DNA from 4 places in the Streptomyces sp. NPDC003691 genome. Region 1 is predicted to be linked to each of the others. Evidence: riboswitches for the same ligand, from Rfam matches in the RefSeq annotation. Region 1 holds a riboswitch; each other region holds the start of a gene.

What was found. A riboswitch is a leader RNA that binds a small molecule or an ion and turns the genes downstream of it on or off. The one in region 1 is predicted to bind cobalamin.
Positions count from the first base shown of each region.
Region 2: another riboswitch for cobalamin. It lies ahead of metE (5-methyltetrahydropteroyltriglutamate--homocysteine S-methyltransferase); the one in region 1 lies ahead of ACWDR0_RS17350 (DUF4430 domain-containing protein).
Region 3: another riboswitch for cobalamin. It lies ahead of ACWDR0_RS09955 (ABC transporter substrate-binding protein); the one in region 1 lies ahead of ACWDR0_RS17350 (DUF4430 domain-containing protein).
Region 4: another riboswitch for cobalamin. It lies ahead of ACWDR0_RS09445 (ribonucleoside-diphosphate reductase subunit alpha); the one in region 1 lies ahead of ACWDR0_RS17350 (DUF4430 domain-containing protein).

Region 1 covers NZ_JBSFNQ010000032.1:57,276-61,733, reverse strand. Annotated here, with positions in the region: gene ACWDR0_RS17360 (DUF6603 domain-containing protein) at 1-463, opposite strand, end outside; gene ACWDR0_RS17355 (ribosome-inactivating family protein) at 481-1,209, opposite strand; cobalamin riboswitch at 1,549-1,678, shown strand; gene ACWDR0_RS17350 (DUF4430 domain-containing protein) at 1,826-2,317, shown strand; gene ACWDR0_RS17345 (flavin-containing monooxygenase) at 2,456-3,838, opposite strand; gene ACWDR0_RS17340 (helix-turn-helix domain-containing protein) at 3,913-4,458, shown strand, end outside.
Region 2 covers NZ_JBSFNQ010000022.1:16,843-21,300, forward strand. Annotated here, with positions in the region: gene ACWDR0_RS13560 (CBU_0592 family membrane protein) at 1-48, shown strand, start outside; gene metE (5-methyltetrahydropteroyltriglutamate--homocysteine S-methyltransferase) at 88-2,406, opposite strand; cobalamin riboswitch at 2,567-2,789, opposite strand; gene ACWDR0_RS13570 (MFS transporter) at 2,880-4,154, opposite strand; gene ACWDR0_RS13575 (carboxymuconolactone decarboxylase family protein) at 4,237-4,458, opposite strand, start outside.
Region 3 covers NZ_JBSFNQ010000015.1:12,249-16,706, forward strand. Annotated here, with positions in the region: gene ACWDR0_RS09945 (amino acid permease) at 2-1,450, shown strand; gene ACWDR0_RS09950 (Mov34/MPN/PAD-1 family protein) at 1,758-2,180, shown strand; cobalamin riboswitch at 2,222-2,368, shown strand; gene ACWDR0_RS09955 (ABC transporter substrate-binding protein) at 2,407-3,423, shown strand; gene ACWDR0_RS09960 (FecCD family ABC transporter permease) at 3,420-4,458, shown strand, end outside.
Region 4 covers NZ_JBSFNQ010000014.1:6,475-10,932, reverse strand. Annotated here, with positions in the region: gene ACWDR0_RS09450 (ribonucleotide-diphosphate reductase subunit beta) at 1-407, opposite strand, end outside; gene ACWDR0_RS09445 (ribonucleoside-diphosphate reductase subunit alpha) at 407-2,815, opposite strand; cobalamin riboswitch at 2,958-3,115, opposite strand; gene ACWDR0_RS09440 (GntR family transcriptional regulator) at 3,608-4,372, opposite strand.

The sequences.
Region 1 (4,458 bases):
GCCCTTGCCGGGCGCTCTGCCACCCGGGCGCGGAGCCGAGGCGTTCCCCCAGCTCGTCCAGTGCACCGGCGAACGCCCCCTGGTGCCGGGGGCGTACGGCGGCGGTGAGCCGTCCGTCCTCGCCCCCGGTCACCGTGCACACCACGTCGACGGTGTCGAACGTACCGCTGAGAACCAGCCCGGCGGAGCCGTCCACGGCCACGGTCACGGTCACCCCGGTCACCGTGAGCGTGACCCGGCCGCCCGCGGGCCAGCCGGTGGGGGAGCAGACGAGAACGAGGGTCAGCACGGTGTGTCCGGGGTCGAACCCCGGCTCCTGCGAACCGGCGGCACCCCGGCAGACACCGTCCGGGAACGTCACCAGCAGGTCGGCCAGTTGCGGGGGCAGCGCGGTGTCCGTGGCGCGCAGTACGGGGGGATCCCCCGGGCTCGTCAGGTGCGCTTTCAGGGCATCGAGATCCACCGGACCCCCTCTGTCGGCTACTGGTGCAGCGCGCCGTTCCCCATGATCTGTCCGGCCTCGGCCGGACCCACCTCGCGCCCGGCGTACCGGATACCGGGTTTTGTCCCGCGGACCACCGCCGAAAGGTCGTCCCACTTCTTGACGGCCTCGTTGAAGTACATCGTCTCCGTACCGTCCGGCCGCGTCAGCCGCGTGTACTGGGACCAGGATTCCGGCCAGACGGTCAGGAAGTTCTCGAAGAACCCACCGAACCGGGCCATTTCCGCGGTCATGATAATAAGCCGGTGGAATGCTTCCTCGGCTTTTTCGGGTATGCCCGATCCGGTCTTCACCAGCTTGTCGACATGGTTGTAAAGGGTCTCCAGGTCGTTGATCATCTGGAACCCTCCGATATCGAAGTCCGGAGCGGCCTCGGAGTAATTCGAGTTGACGCGCTGATTGGTCTGCACGGGCACCGGCTGCTCGGGTGCGGCCTGATTCCCGCGGGCGGCGAGAAAGCGCTCCGTGGCGCCGGCCCGGCCGATCGACCAGCCCTGGACGTAGAGATTCTGCTTCAGAACGTAGAGCCGGACCGCCTTGGCCCCGTAGTCCAGCTCGAAATCCACCCGTACGAACCGGGTATCGGGGTTCTGCGGGGATCCGATGCCGGGGTTGAAGTGGCCGCGCAGAAACCGAATCATCTCGCGGAACGCGGGCGCATCCGATTCGTAACCGGCCGCATAGGTGTGGACGTCCCCGTCTGCCATGACCATTCCGCGGACCCCCCGCCGGATTCCCCGTCGCCGTGGACCGCCACAGTCTCGCTGCTGTCCGGACGGATGCGCAAGGCTGCGATGCGCCGGGCCGCGGCGGAATTCCCCGGAACTGTGACGGAGGGCAAGATGTGTGCCGAAGGCGTCTTGTGGGGCGTGATGTGCGGGGCAGGCACCTTGAGGAAAGCCGGGGTGAGCGGTGGGCGCGGCCACCACCCGGGAGCGCCGGTACGGGGGCGGTGCGTCCCGCCCGGCAGCCCGGGTGCGGGAGCGCCGTCACCCGGCCCGGCGCTGTGGTCAACTCGCCTCCGTGCTCGTACGATTCGTCATCCCGGTCCCCGACCGGGTGACAACTTCATAGCCGTGTGTCTCTGGGGGAAGCCGGTGGGAGTCCGGCGCTGACCTGCAACCGTGTGCGGCGCGCTGCGCCGCGAGCCGGGATGCCCAGTACACGGTTCGCTTTGCTTCCTCCGCCAGGTCTGCGGCGTGAAGCCTTGCGCCCAGGGGCGTTCCGTCCCGTCTTCCGCCACAGGTCGCGGCGGGGCGGGGCGGCGTGATCCGCCCCGGTGTGCCGGGCGCGCGGCGGGCCCGGTCCGACGAAAGGCGTTCCATGCCCGCACAGCTCGCTCAGCGTGCCGCCGCCACCGCGGCGGTCCTCTCACTGGCTTTCGCCGCGGCACCCGCCGCCGCCGCACCCGCCGCGCCCGCGCACCGTACCAACGCTCCGGTGAAGGTCTCCCTCACCGTCCAGGGGCCCGACGGGCTGCTGTTCAGCGGAAAGGTCAGAACCAGGGGGCACGATGTGACCACCGCCTCCGGTGGTACCCACAAGTGCGACGGCACCAATGGCGGAGCCCATCCGGCCAAGGTGCCCACACCGACCGCCGCGCTCGACGATGCCGCCCGCAAGCACGGTTTCACCTGGGACGGCCCCTGGTACCCGTCCTTCGACGACTTCTTCGTCGACACCATCAAGAACGTGAGCGGCGGTGCATCGGCCTACTGGAGCATCGCCGTCAACGGCACGCCGACCCCGGTGGGCGGCTGCCAGTTCCGGATAAAGTCCGGCGATCTGGTCTCCTTCACCTGGACCGCTTTCTGACGGAGCGTCCGGGGCGGAGTCCCCGGAGCCGCACCCGCGGGCCGGGAGCCGGTCCGAAGCCTCCCGCCCGCGGGGCCCGGGAAGGGGCACGCTGCCGTACCGCGTTCCTGCGATGCGGCACTCGGCCGAACCGCGTTCCTACGGTGTGATCACCGATGACGCGGTTCCCGAGCGGAGGACATGGTCGATATGGATCTGGCGGGCGATGAACCGCCCGTTCTCGACATTGGCGCCGATGGCGACCGGGGCGAGAGAATTCCCGTCCGGGAGCCCCGCGTAGTACAGGCCGGGAATCGCCCCGAGAACGCCCTTCCGCTGGAGCGGCGCGCCGTGGCCGTCGAGGGCGCGCGCCGGGAGGATCCGGTAGTCGGGTCCGAAGCCGGTGCACCAGATGATCGAGGTGATGCCGTGGCGGGCGAGGTCGAGGCGGTCTCCGAACGGAGCGATGCGGTCCATGTCGACACGGGGGGCCGGGTGCTGTTCGGGGACCGGGAACCCCCGTTCCCTGATGCCGGTGTCGATGGTCTCGATCACCCGCCGGAAGCTGCGGGCGGACGCCTCGGCGACGGCGACGACGTTCTCCTCCAGCCGCAGGATCCCGCCGGCCGCCGCGCGCACGGAGCCGACGAGCACGACTCCCTTTCCGGCCAGCGTGGCGAGATTGAGATCGCCGGTGCCGTCCAGCACGGCCGCCACCGGGAGGCCGGGCAGCACCCCGCCGCGGCCGGCGTCGACGTTGCCCGCCCGGACGTACTCCTCCTCCAGGCCGAACACGAACATCCATTCGTGGAGGCTGCGGCCCCGGTAGTGCCGGGGCCAGGCGCCGTGGCGGCCGACCGACAGATAGACGCTCCGCCCGGCGTCCGCCAGCTCGTCGGCGATCTGCTGGCCGCTGATTCCCGCGCCCACCACCAGGACGGCACCGGCCGGCAGGGATCCGGGGTTGCGGTAGTCGTGGGAGTGCAGCCGGGTGACGGACGGGTCGATATCGGCGGCGAAGGAAGGGGTGCGGGGAGCGGCGTAACCGCCCACCGCCACCACGAGGTTGCGGCAGCCGATGGAACCCCCGTCGCGCAGCAGGGCCCTGAACCGCACGGCGCCGCGGCCGGAGGTATCCGGCGGACACTCGACCCGCCGGACGGCCGTGTGCTCCCGGATCCGGAGCTTCCGGTCCGCCGCATAGCGGCGCAGCCGCCGGGCCAGTTCGCGGCCCGGCATAAAGCCGTCGGGGTCGTCTCCGTCGTACTCCCGGCCGGGGAACCGCACCGACCGGTTGCCGCTTCCCACCAGCAGACTGTCCCACCGCTCGTGCCCCCATGACTGGCCGATCCGCCCCCGCTCCAGCACCAGGTGCTCCCGGCCCAGGGCCTGAAGGGAGGCGGCCGTGCCGCAGCCCTGCTGGCCCGCGCCGATGATGACGGTCTCGGCGTACTCGGTGCTCGCGGTGTGCTCGGTGTGCTGGGAGTTCTGGTTGTGCTGGGCGTTCTCGGCGTTTCCGGTGCTGCTTCCGACCTCTGACACGGTCGACTCCTCCTGCCGGACGGGTAGGAGTTCGGATCTTGTCCCGTCAAGTCGACTTGATGTCAACTGGGGGCATGACGCGACATGGTGTCTCCATCGGTGAAGCGGCGGCGCTGTACGGCCTTGCGCCGTCCACGGTGCGGTGGTGGGAGGACCGGGGTGTGCTCGACCCGCCGGCCCGTGCGGGTGGCAAACGGCTCTACGGCGAGGCGGACCTCCGCCGTCTCGGTCTCGCCTATCTCTGCTGTGTGGTGGGCCGGATGCCCTTGGACCAGGCGGCCGTCGTCACCTCGGGAAAGGCGGCGATCCCCGCCTGGCGCACCGCCGTCGGCGAACAGATGGAACTGCTGGAGCAGCGGATCGGGCAGTTGCGGGCGGCCCTGGAGTACCTTCGCCATCTCCGGCTCTGCGAGGACGACGACATCGTCCGGGACTGCCCCCTCCTGGAGTCCGAACTCGCCGCGCACACCCCGCGCGGAGCCGTCCCCGGTGCCGACCTGGTCTCCGCCGCCCGTGCCGCGCGGGCTGTCGGTATCCGGCACACGGAGACCGGGTCCGGTGACGAAAGTCCGCCCGGTGCGGCGTCCGGTTCCCCGTCCGGTGACGAAAGTCCGGTGTGC
Region 2 (4,458 bases), on a different contig from region 1:
GGCCTGGCGGCGCTGTCCCGTCGGCCGTCGGCTGGGCGGCCCCGGTGACCCCGGTGGGGCGGTCGGCCCCACCGGAGTGGTGTTCCGTCAGGAATCGGGCAGTTCGCCGCGGACCGTACGGGCCGCGGCGACCAGGTTCTCCAGGGCGGCCCGGGTCTCGGGCCAGGCGCGGGTCTTCAGTCCGCAGTCGGGGTTGGCCCAGAGGCGTTCGGCGGGGACCGCGCGGAGGGCGGTGCGGAGGAGGGCGGCCAGCTCCTCGGGGGACGGGATCCTCGGGGAGTGAATGTCGTAGACGCCGGGGCCCGCTTCGCGGGGGTAGCCGTGGGCGGCGAGTTCATGGGCGATCTGCATATGGGAGCGGGCCGCTTCCAGGCTGATCACGTCGGCGTCGAGATCGTCGATGGCGTCGACGATGTCGCCGAACTCGGCGTAGCACATATGGGTGTGGATCTGGGTCTCCGGCGCCGTGCCGCCGGTGGTGAGGCGGAAGGCCTCGGTGGCCCAGGCGAGATAGTCCGCGTGCCCGGCGGTGCGCAGGGGCAGGGTCTCCCGGAGGGCGGGCTCGTCGACCTGGATGATGCGGGTACCGGCCGCTTCGAGGTCGTTCACCTCGTCGCGCAGGGCCAGGGCGACCTGGCGGGCGGTGGTGGCGAGGGGCTGGTCGTCGCGGACGAAGGACCAGGCGAGCATGGTGACCGGGCCGGTGAGCATGCCCTTGACCGGACGGTCCGTGAGGGACTGGGCGTAGCGGGTCCAGCGGACGGTCATGGGGTCGGGGCGGGAGATGTCGCCGGCCAGGACGGGCGGCCGGACATAGCGGGTTCCGTAGGACTGGACCCAGCCGTTCCGGGTGGTGAGGTAGCCGGTGAGCTGTTCGGCGAAGTACTGCACCATGTCGTTGCGTTCGGCCTCGCCGTGGACGAGGACGTCGATTCCGGCCTTCTCCTGGAATGCGACGACCTCCCGGATCTCGGCCTTGACGGCCTCCTCGTAGGCGGCGGTGCCGATACGTCCGGTCCGCAGGTCGGCGCGGGCGGTGCGCACTCCGGTGGTCTGCGGGAAGGAGCCGATGGTGGTGGTCGGCAGCGGGGGCAGTCCGAGGTGCGCGCGCTGGGCCGCGGTGCGCGCCCCGTAGGGCTGGGAGCGGCGGGCGTCGGCCGCGGTGACGGCGGCCGTCCGGGCGCGGACCGCCGGGTCGTGGGTGAGGGACGAGGCGGCCCGGGCGGCACGGGCCGCACGGTTGGCGGAGAGTTCGCCCTCGACGGCGGCGGTTCCGTGGGTCAGTCCGCGGGCCAGGGTGGCGATCTCGTCGGTCTTCTGCCGGGCGAAGGCCAGCCAGCGCAGGACACCGGGGTCGATATCGCGTTCACCGGCGGTGTCGAGGGGGACATGGAGCAGGGAGCAGGAGGCCGCCACGTCGACCCGGTCGGCGAGCCCCAGCAGGGTGCCCAGGGTGCCGAGGGACTTCTCCAGGTCGCCGGTCCAGATATTGCGGCCGTCGACGACTCCGGCCACCAGGCGTTTGCCGGGGAGACCGCCCGCGGCGGCGAGGTCGTTCAGGTTCGCGGCGGCGGGGCCGGTGAAATCGATCGCCAGTCCTTCGACGGGGGCTGCGGCCAGGACGCGGAGCGCCTCGCCGAGCCGGTCGAAGTAGGAGCCGACCAGGATGCGGGGCCGGTCCGCCAGGGTGCCGAGGTCGCGGTAGGCGCGGGCGGCGGCGTTCAGTTCGGCGGGGGTACGGTCCTGGACCAGGGCGGGTTCGTCGAGCTGCACCCACTCGGCGCCGGCCGCCCGCAGCCGGGCGAGGACCTCGGCGTAGACCGGGAGCAGCCGGTCCAGCAGGGTCAGCGGGTCGAAGCCGGGGGCGGTGCCGGGCGCGGGCTTGGCCAGCAGCAGATAGGTGACGGGGCCGACCAGGACCGGCCGGGCTGCCGCGCCGAGGGCGAGGGCCTCCCGGAGTTCGGCGAGCTGCTTGGCCGGATCGGCGGTGAAGACGGTGTCCGGTCCCAGCTCCGGGACCAGATAGTGGTAGTTGGTGTCGAACCACTTGGTCATTTCCAGCGGCGCGGTGTCCCGGGTGCCCCGGGCCATCGCGAAGTACCCGTCCAGCGGGTCGGCGGCGACGGCGGCGCGGTGCCGCTCCGGGATCGCGCCCACCATGACGGTGGTGTCGAGGACGTGGTCGTAGTACGAGAAGTCACCGGTGGGGACTTCGCCGATACCGGCGTCGGCGAGCTGCCGCCAGGTGGCCCGGCGCAGCCCGGCCGCGGTGGTGTGGAGGGCGTCCGCGGTCACGGTGCCCTTCCAGTAGCCCTCGACGGCCTTCTTCAGCTCCCGGTCCCGCCCCTGGCGGGGGTAGCCGTACACGGTGGCACGTGCTGCCGCGGCTGCGGACTTGGTGGTCACGGAGATCTCCTTCGCGAGATGAATCCCTGAGATCCCGGCAACGGGACGAGAAGCGCGAAGGGTGACGTACCGGACGGCCGGGCCGGGTTGTACGGCACGATCCGCAGGTATGTACGCCGACCCGCCCTCGAGGTCACCGGAATATCCGCGCACGGAGACGTCCGCGCGCGGGCAACGGGCAGGTCTTCGGACTCGCGGGCACGCCTGCCGGTCTCCCGGCGGGCACCTACTGGCCGTCGCTTCCCAGGCCCGGCTCGGGCCCAGTGCGTATGACGGCGGTCGTTCCCGCTCACCGCTGCGGGGCAGTCCCGGATTTTCACCGGGTTCCCTCTTACGGCGCGCCCGTCCGGCTGACGGGGCGAACCAGTTGCACGGGCCAGCCTATGCCACCGGCGGTACGGCGACGGTCCCCGTCCGCCGTACGGACGGCGGGCGGGGACCGGGGTGGTGCGGGAGGAGCAAGGAGCTTTTTCTCAGGCGGCCTTGGAGAGGGCGGACCGGCCGGTCCGGGCCACGGGCCGGAGCGGGGTCGCGGGGCCGGCCGCGGGGCGTCGGCCCTCCTGCCGGGGCCAGAGGAGAAGGGCGCCCGCGGTGCCCGTGACGGCGAGGGCGGCGAGGACGGACCAGGTGAGGACGTAGCCCCCGTGCGTACCGAGCCATCCGGCGATGGGGTAGGTGATCAGCCAGGCCAGGTGCGAGAGGGAGAACTGGGCCGCGAACGCCTGGGGGATCGCGCTCCGTTCGACGGAGGCCCGCAGGACCGCGCCGGTCGGGGTGATGACCAGGGCCATACCGGCGCCGATGACGGCCCAGACGACCGCCGTACCGGCGCGGGAGGCCAGGTCCGCCGCGACCGTGATCACCGCGGCGATAGTGCCGGTGACCAGGACTCCGGCGCCGGTCGTCATGACGGTGCGGGCGGCGACCCGGTCGAGGATCCGGGGCAGTACGAGGGCGGCCAGGAGGGTGCCGCCGCCGGAGGCGGCGAGCATCCAGCCGACGTCCGACTGCGAACCGCCGAGTTCGTCGCGGACGTAGTTGACGGTGTTGACGACGACGATCGAACCGGCCGCCGCGACCACCAGGTTGAGGGCCATGACGCCGCGCAGCCGCGGGGTCCGCAGGAAGGTCCGGATGCCCGCCGCGGCCTTGTCCCAGGCCCGGGTCTGGGTGGTGGGGCGGGCCTCGGGGATACGGGCCGGGAGGACGAGCAGTGCGGAGATCAGGAAGCCGGCGGAGGTGCCGAGGAACAGCCAGTTGAAGCTGATGAACGCCAGGGCGACCGCGGCCAGGACCGGGCTGAGCAGGCTCTCCATGGTGGAGGCGACCTGGGAGGCGGACAGCGCCCGGGTGTAGTCGGACTCGTCGGTCACGACATCGGGGATGACGGCCTGGAAGGTCGGGGTGAAGGCCGCGGAGGCGGCCTGGAGCAGGCCGATCAGTACGTAGATGTGCCAGATCTCGGTGACGAACGGCAGGGCCAGGACGACCGCGGCGCGCACCACGTCGAGGAGGACCAGGAAGGTTCTTCTGGGGAAGCGGGCGGCGTAGGCGGCGGCGAGCGGGGCGATGACCACGTACATGACCATCTTGACGGTCAGGGCGGTGCCGAGGACGGTACCGGCGCTCGGGCCGGCGAGTTCGTAGGCGAGCAGTCCGAGGGCCACCGTCGTCAGCCCGGTCCCGAAGAGGGAGATGATCTGGGCGCTGAAGAGATAGCGGTAGTCGCGGTTGGCGAAGAGGGCCATGGCGGTGTTCCTTCCGGGTCCGTGCGGCGGGGCACGGCCCCTCCGCGGGGTCCGTGCCCCGCGGCGGGAGGCGGTGGCGTTCCTAGTCATCGGTGCCGCTCTCCGGGACGAGGCCGGCGAGCAGGTTGAACGAGCCGGTGAGGATGTTGAGGGCGACGACGCCGACCACATCGGCTATCGCGCGGTCGCCGTAGCCGTGGGCCCGCAGTGCGGCGACCTCGTCGTCGGTGATCGACGCCGGTTCGCGGTAGATCCGGAGGGCGAGGGCGATGATCGCGGCGATCGCGGGATCGGCCGAGGTGCC
Region 3 (4,458 bases), on a different contig from region 1:
TATGACCTCGGTGCAGGTCGACGACAGCAAGAACGGTCCGGGCGGACCGGCCGGGACGAAGGCCCCGGCGGCCACCGCGGAGGACCAGGGGTACCACCGGACACTCGGTGCCCGTCAGATCCAGATGATCGCCATCGGCGGAGCCATCGGCACGGGCCTTTTCCTCGGCGCCGGCAAGGGCATCTCCAAAGCGGGCCCCAGCCTCATCCTCGCCTACGCCATCGCGGGCGTGGTCATCTTCTTCATCATGCGGGCGCTGGGCGAGCTGCTGATGTACCGCCCGGTCGCGGGCTCGTTCTCCGAGTACGCGCGGGAGTTCGTCGGCCCCTTCGCGGGCTTCGCCACCGGCTGGACGTACTGGCTGTTCTGGGTCGTCACCGGAATGACCGAGGTCACCGCGGCCGCCGAGTACATGACGTACTGGTTCGACCTGCCGCAGTGGATCTCGGCCCTGGCCTTCACGGTCATCCTCTATCTCGCCAACCTGATCTCCGTGAAGATCTTCGGCGAGCTGGAGTTCTGGTTCTCCATGGTCAAGGTCACCGCCATCATCGGCATGATCCTGATCTGCGCCGGAATCATCACCCTGGGCTTCACCGACGCCGGTGACACCGCCTCCTTCTCCCTCCTCTGGAGCGACGGCGGCTTCTTCCCCAAGGGCCTCGGCGGCACCCTGATGACCCTCCAGATCGTGATGTTCGCCTTCCTGGCGGTCGAACTGGTCGGAGTCACCGCCGGTGAGTCCAAGGACCCGGAGAAGACCCTCCCCAAGGCCATCAACACCGTGCCGTGGCGGATCGCCGTCTTCTACGTCGGCGCCCTGATCATGATCCTGTCGGTCGTCTCCTGGACCAACTTCCAGCCGGGCGTCTCCCCGTTCGTCGCCGCCTTCGACCAGATGGGCCTCCAGATCGGCGCGGGCATCGTCAACTTCGTGGTGCTCACCGCGGCGCTGTCGTCCTGCAACTCCGGTATGTACTCCACCGGCCGGATGCTCCGCGACCTCGCGCTCAACAGCCAGGGCCCGAAGCTCTTCACCAAGCTCACCAAGCACGGCACCCCGCTGATCGGCACCACCTTCTCCGCCGGTCTGATGCTGATCGGTGTGTGGATCAACTACCAGTGGCCCGGCGACGCCTTCAACAAGATCGTCTCCTTTGCCACCATCTCCGGTATGTGGGCCTGGATCATGATCCTGGTCAGCCATATCCGCTACCGCGCCAAGGCCGCCCGCGGCGAGGTCGCCGAATCCTCCTTCAAGGCCCCCGGCGCCCCCTGGACGAGCTGGTTCGCGCTGGCGTTCATCGGCATGGTGATCGTCCTGATGGGCATCGACAAGGACGCCCGGATCTCGCTCTATGTGGCACCGCTCTGGGCGCTGGTGCTCGGGGTCTCGTATCTCGTCCTCCGGGCGAAGAACCCGGAGGGCACGGCCTTCGCCAAGCGCTGACGGCCACCGGGCCGTCATCCGCGGCCCCCGAACGTGCCGGACGGCGGGTGGGCGACTGCCTGCCCGCCCCACCCGCCGCCCGGCATCCCCTTTTTTCCAGGCTCGGTTCGCCTCCGGGGCGCCTAAGACGAGTTCTTCAGTCGATCGTGCTCGGCCGCTCGTTCCTCGCGGCCTCCGCGCGTTCTCCTTCCAGAACTCGCCGCGCCCCTTCGGCTCACTCGCGGTCCGACAGCCGGGGACCGGCCCTTCCGCCGTCCGCCCCGGCACCCTTCCGCCGTCCGCCCGGCGCGCGTTTATCCTGATCCGCATGCTGACGCTCACCCAGGACCTCTACGACCGGATCGTCGCGCACGCCCGCGCCGACCACCCCGACGAGGCGTGCGGCATCGTCGCGGGCCCCGAGGGCAGCGACCGGCCGGAACGATTCATCCCCATGGAGAACGCGGCCCGGTCGTCCACGTTCTACGAATTCGACTCGGGCGACCTCCTGAAGCTCTACCGCGAGCTGGACGACAACGACGAGGTGCCGGTGATCGTCTACCACTCGCACACCATGACCGAGGCGTACCCGTCCCGCACGGACGTCAGCTACGCCGGTGAGCCGAACGCGCACTACGTCCTGGTCTCCACCGCCGACACCGCGGGCGAGGGACCCTTCCAGTTCCGCTCGTTCCGGATCGTCGACGAGAAGATCACGGAAGAGGAAGTCCGGGTCGTCGAGGCATACTGACCCGCAGCTCCACCCATCTCCACCCCACCGCTGTCGCTTCAACTCCATACGGGGCGCTGGGACCCAGGAAGCCGGTGCGAATCCGGCGCGGTCCCGCCACTGTGACCGGTCGACTGACACGTGCGCGCACTCCGCGCGCCGCGTCCGTCGGCCGTCAGCCAGGAACTGACCCATCGCCCTTCTCCCATGACCCAGGGGACGCGGATCCCCGGAGGAGGACCCACGCATGTCCACGCGCATATCCCGGCGCCCGTACGGCCGCCGTCGCCGTACCGCCCTGACCGCCGCGGCCGCCGCACTGCTCCCGCTGGCCCTCACCGCCTGCGGCTCCGGCTCGGACTCCGGCAAGGGCGGCGGCAAGGCCGCCGCGGCGCCCGGCTTCCCGTACACCGTCGACAACTGCGGCGTGAAGACCACCTACCAGGCGCCCCCGAAGCGGGCCGTCACCATGAACCAGCACGTCACCGAGGTCATGCTGGAGCTGGGCCTGGAGAAGTCCCTGGTCGGCACCGCCTATCTCGACGACGAGGTGCTCCCGCGCTACAAGAAGGCGTACGACGCGGTCCCGGTGCTCGCCAAGGAGTACCCGTCCAAGGAGAAGCTCCTCGCCGCGAACCCGGACTTCGTCTACGGCGGCTACGCCAGCGCCTTCGAGGCCAAGGACGGCCGCACCCGTGACGAGCTGAAGAAGGCCGGCATCGACACCCGGCTCAACCTGGAGTACTGCACGAAGGACCGGACCACCCTCGACGACGTCTACCGCGAGATAGCCGAGGTCGGCCGGACCTTCGGCGTCGGCGACCGGGCCGACAAGTGGATCGCGGACTCGCGGGCGTCGGTCGAGAAGACCGCGGCCGGGCTGAAGAAGACGCAGACCGCACCGGTGCCCGTCTTCGTCTACGACAGCGGCGACAAGACCGCGTTCACCGTCGGCGGCAAGGGCATCGGCAATGAGCTGATCACCCGCGCGGGCGGCCGCAATGTCTTCGCCGATATCCCCAAGAGCTTCGGCGACGCCACCTGGGAGCAGGTCGTGGCCCGCAAGCCCGAGGTGATCGTGATCTACGACTACGGCGCGACCAGCCTGGCTCAGAAGAAGCAGAAGCTGCTGACGGACCCCGCGCTGAAGGACGTCCCGGCGATCCGGAACAAGAAGTTCGCCGTCCTGCCGCTCTCCGACGCGGTCCTCGGCGTCCGCGCGCCGGACGCGATCGCCAAGCTGGCCCCGCAGCTCGCGCGATGACGCCCGCACCGCAGGGTGCCGCCGGAGCCCCGGGCTCCGGCGGCCCGCCCGCCCCGGAGCGGCCCGCACCCGCCGTGTCCGCCCCGGCGGACTCCGCGCCGCCCACAAGGCCCGCCGCCGGGGCCCCGGCCCCGGCGGTCCCGCCCGTCACCGGCCCGCCTCCGCGCAAGGACCGCAGCCCGGACGCGCCGCCCCCGCTGACGGAGCGCAGCCCGGACGCACCGCCCCCGCCCGGGAAATCCCGGCCGGAGGGCTCCGCGCCCGCGCTCTCCCGGCTCCGGTTCGGGGCCGTGGCCGCCGGGCTGCTGACGGCCCTGGCCGCCGCCGTCCTCGCGGCGCTCGCGCTCGGCTCCGTACGCATCCCGCCCCGCGAAGTCCTCGCGGCCCTGCTGCCCGGCGCCGAGCCCAGCCCCTTCCGCACGATCGTCGTGGACGTCCGGCTGCCGCGGGTGCTCCTCGGGGTGGTCGTCGGCGCCGGGCTCGGGGTCGTCGGCACGGTCCTCCAGGCCCTCGTACGCAACCGGCTCGCCGACCCGTTCCTGCTCGGGATCTCCTCCGGGGCGTCCACCGGCGCCGTACTCGTCCTGGTCCTCGGGATCGGCGTCACCACCACCGTCGCCCTGCCCGCGGGCGCCTTCGCGGGCTCCCTCGCCGCGTTCCTCCTGGTCTACGGGCTGGCGCGGAACGGCGGCGGGATGACCGGCACCCGGCTGGTCCTCGCCGGAGTCACCATCAGCTATGTCTTCACCGCCCTGACCACCCTGGTCCTCGTCGCCTCCTCCCGGCCCGAGCACTTCCGCGAGGCGCTGTACTGGTCGCTCGGCGGCCTCGGCAGCGCCCGCTGGGACAGCGTCTGGCTGCCCACGGCCGTCGTCTGCCTCGCGCTCCCGCTGCTGCTCGCCCTGGCCCGGCCGCTGGACCTGCTGCTGGTCGGGGAGGAGGGCGCGGTCGTCCTCGGGCTGGACGTCGCCCGCTTCCGGGCGGCCGTCTTCGTGCTGGTCTCGCTGGTCACCGCGGTACTGGTGGCGGCGAGCG
Region 4 (4,458 bases), on a different contig from region 1:
GCGAAGGCCGCGTTGCGGTCCTCCGGGTCGGGGAGATAGGTGTCCAGCAGCGTCAGATAGAACTGGACGTGCACCGCCTCCTCGAAGAGCTGACGGCTGAGGTAGAGCCGTGCCTCCGGGGAGTTGATGTGCTTGTAGAGGGTGAGCACCAGATTGTTGGCGACGATCGAGTCGCCGGTGGCGAAGAACGCCACCAGCCGTCCGATCAGGTGCTGCTCGCCCGGGGTCAGCCTGGCCAGGTCGGCGACGTCCGAGTGGAGGTCGACCTCCTCCACCGTCCAGGTGTTCTTGATGGCGTCGCGGTACCGCTCGTAGAAGTCGGGGTAGCGCATCGGCCGCAGGGTGAGCTCGAAGCCCGGGTCCAGCAGGTTCTGCGGACGGGCGGCGGGCGTTTCCGGGGTGGGCATTACTGGCAGGCCTCGCAGGACTCGGGGTTCTCCAGGGAGCAGGCGACCGCCTCTTCGGGGGTGACCTGCGCCGGTACGGGGGCGGTGGCGGCGGCCGTGCCGCTCGCGGCCCGGGCGATCCGGGTCGCGGGGCGGGACCGCAGGTAGTACGTGGTCTTCAGACCCTGCTTCCAGGCGTACGCGTACATCGAGCTGAGCTTCCCGATGGTCGGCGTCTCCAGGAACAGGTTCAGCGACTGCGACTGGTCGAGATAGGGCGTCCGGGCCGCCGCCATGTCGATCAGACCGCGCTGCGGGATCTCCCACGCCGTGCGGTACAGCTCGCGGATCTCGGACGGGACCCAGGAGAAGCCCTGGACCGAGCCGCTGGCGTCGCGCAGCGCCTCCCGGGTCTGCGCGTCCCAGACCCCGAGCTTCTTCAGGTCGGCCACCAGATAGGAGTTCACCTGGAGGAACTCGCCCGAGAGGGTCTCGCGCTTGAAGAGGTTGGAGACCTGGGGCTCGATGCACTCGTACACACCGGCGATGGACGCGATGGTCGCGGTCGGCGCGATGGCGAGCAGCAGGGAGTTCCGCATGCCGGTACGGGCGATCCGGGCGCGCAGCGCCTCCCAGCGCTCCGGCCAGTTCCGCTCGGTGCCGTAGTGGTCGGGGTGCAGGACGCCCCGGGCGGCCCGGGTCTTCTCCCAGGCGGGGAAGGTGCCGTGGCGCTCGGCGAGATCCGCGGACGCCTCGTAGGCGGCCAGCATGATCCGCTCGGCGATCCGGGTCGACAGCGCGCGGGCCTCGGGGGAGTCGAAGGGCAGCCGCAGCTGGAAGAAGACGTCCTGGAGGCCCATGGCGCCCAGGCCGACCGGGCGCCAGCGGGCGTTCGAGCGGCCCGCCTGCTCGGTCGGGTAGAAGTTGATGTCCACGACCCGGTCGAGGAAGGTCACCGCGGTGCGGACGGTGGCGTCCAGCCGCTCCCAGTCGATGTCCCCGCCGGCCACGAAGGCGCCGAGGTTGACCGAGCCCAGGTTGCAGACCGCGGTCTCGCCGTCGTCCGTGACCTCCAGGATCTCGGTGCAGAGGTTCGACGAGTGGACCGTGTGGCCCTTCTCCGCGGTCTGGTTGGCGGTGCGGTTGGCGGCGTCCTTGAAGGTCATCCAGCCGTTGCCGGTCTGGGCGAGGGTCCGCATCATCCGGCCGTACAGATCACGGGCGGGCATGGTCTTGCGGGCCAGGCCCTTCGCCTCGGCGGCCCGGTAGGCGGCGTCGAACTCCTCGCCCCACAGGTCCACCAGCTCGGGAGTGTCGGCCGGGGAGAAGAGCGACCAGTCGGCGTCGGCGTCGACCCGGCGCATGAACTCGTCCGGAATCCAGTGCGCGAGATTGAGGTTGTGGGTGCGCCGGGCGTCCTCGCCGGTGTTGTCGCGCAGCTCCAGGAACTCCTCGATGTCCGCGTGCCAGGTCTCCAGGTAGACGGCGGCGGCGCCCTTGCGCCGGCCGCCCTGGTTCACCGCGGCGACCGAGGCGTCGAGGGTCTTCAGGAAGGGCACGATGCCGTTGGAGTGGCCGTTGGTGCCGCGGATCAGGGAGCCGCGGGCCCGGATCCGGGAGTACGAGAGCCCGATACCGCCGGCGTGCTTGGAGAGCCGCGCCACCTGGTGGTAGCGGTCGTAGATGGAATCCAGCTCGTCCAGCGGGGAGTCCAGCAGATAGCAGGACGACATCTGCGGATGACGGGTGCCCGAGTTGAAGAGCGTCGGCGACGACGGCAGATAGTCGAGGCGGCTCATCAGCCCGTACAGGGCGAGCACCTCGTCCAGGGCGCGGACGGACTCGTCCTCCGCCAGTCCGCAGGCCACCCGGAGCATGAAGTGCTGCGGGGTCTCCACCACCTGGCGGGTGATGGGGTGGCGCAGCAGATAGCGGCTGTACAGGGTGCGGAGCCCGAAGTAGCCGAAGCGGTCGTCGGCGGCCGGGTCGACCGCCGCGTCCAGCCGCTCGGCGTGCAGCTCCGCGAAGGCGGCCGTACGGTCCGCGATCAGGCCCTCCGCATGGCCCACCCGGACCGAGGCGGAGAAGGAGTCCGAGCCCTGGCCCGCGGCCTCGTCGGCGATGGTCCGGGTCAGCAGCCGGGCGGCGAGCCGGGAGTAGGAGGGGTCCTCCGAGATCAGGCCCGCGGCGGCGTCGGTGGCGAGCCGGTGGAGTTCCGCCGCGTCCGATCCGGGGTGCCGGCCGCGGAGTGCGGCGGCGGCGACCCTTCCGGGGTCGGTGTCCGGCAGATCGGCGGTGAGGTCGGTCAGGGTCCGCAGCAGGGCGGTCCCCGGCCCGTCCTCGGGCGTCGCGGCAGCGGCGGGCCCGGGGGTCTGCCCGGGAAGCTGCTGGGCGGTGCCTGAAGCCGGATCGGCTGGCGCGATGGTCACGTGGGGCTCTCCCTCGCTCGGCTCACGGGCCGCGGGCGGGGGAGGGTGGGCAGGCCGGATGCGCCATGCCGGAAAAGGGCAGCGCGTACGGCGTCCACCGGCCCAACCGCGAGGCCCGGACGTCTCGGCACCCGGGTCGGACGATCCGGGTGCGCTGTCGGCAGACGGCCGGACTCGCCCGGCCCGACAAAGCAGGCCGAAGCACACCGTTGCGGGACAGTTCCGGATTCACACCGGATTCCTCTGCGGTGACAGCGAGATGAGCATACATGTGGGGGCACCGCCGAAGCGTTGCCCCCACATGTTGTGTCGTGCCTCTCACGCTCCCGCACGGTTCGGGGACGCCCCGCCCCATGATCGCCCCTTCGTGAGCGGGCGGCTCCCCTGCCGGGGCGGGCTGGCCGGGCCCTCTTCCAGGGGTGGGTACGCGCCGGATCCCAAGGAGGCCGGGTCCTTTTCCGGGGCGGGGGCGGTGAAGGCCGTAGGGGCGCGGGGAACTGCGCGACCAGCCGCGGCGGAGTGGTACTCGGCGGGCGGCATGGAGTGCCGTGACGGATTCCGTCTTGCGCCCGGCCCGGTGGCGACCATCCGCGACCGTGCGCTGTCGTGGGCCGATCGCGCGGTTCCTCCCCCTACGCCTTCGGCGTGGGACCCCCGGCGCCCCTGAGCTGTCCGGCCTTGCCCACTCCGGAAAGGTGCGCCGCGCCTCTGGGCTGCTCCGCCTCGTCCGGCCCGGAAAGGGCCCGGCCCCGGAGCGGGGCTCCGGGGCCGGGCGGGACGAAAACGGGGGCTCTAGTCCTGGGGGCGGCGGAGGCGGGCGACGAACTTGTAGCGGTCGCCGCGGTACACCGAGCGCACCCACTCCACCGGCTCACCCTGCGCGTCCAGCGAGTGCCGCGAGAGCATCAGCATCGGCAGGCCGACGTCCGTACCGAGCAGCCCGGCCTCCCGCGGGGTGGCCAGGGAGGTCTCGATGGTCTCCTCGGCCTCGGCGAGATGGACGTCGTAGACCTCGGCCAGTGCCGTGTAGAGGGAGGTGTACTTGACCAGGCTGCGCCGGAGCGCCGGGAAGCGCTTGGCCGACAGATGGGTGGTCTCGATGGCCATCGGTTCGCCGCTGGCCAGCCGGAGGCGTTCGATCCGGAGCACCCGGCCGCCGGTGGTGATGTCGAGCAGCCCGGCGAGGGTGTCGTCGGCGGTGACATAGCCGATGTCGAGCAGCTGGGAGGTGGGTTCGAGGCCCTGCGCCTTCATGTCCTCGGTGTACGAGGTCAGTTGCAGAGCCTGGGAGACCTTGGGCTTGGCGACAAAGGTCCCCTTGCCCTGGATGCGCTCCAGCCGGCCTTCGACGACCAGCTCCTGGAGCGCCTGGCGCACGGTGGTGCGCGAGGTGTCGAATTCGGCCGCGAGCGTGCGCTCCGGCGGTACCGGAGTCCCCGGGGGCAGGGTCTCCGTCATGTCGAGGAGGTGCCTTTTGAGGCGGTAGTACTTGGGCACGCGCGCGGTCCGGGTCGGTGTCCCGGTCTCCGTCTCCGTGCCCACCCCGTCCGTCGTCATGGCCCGCCTTCCCGTTCCCGACTGCGCTGCTGCCGTCACCGGCTCCTCCGTCTGTAGCGGATCACATCGTGGCACGGGCCGGTCCC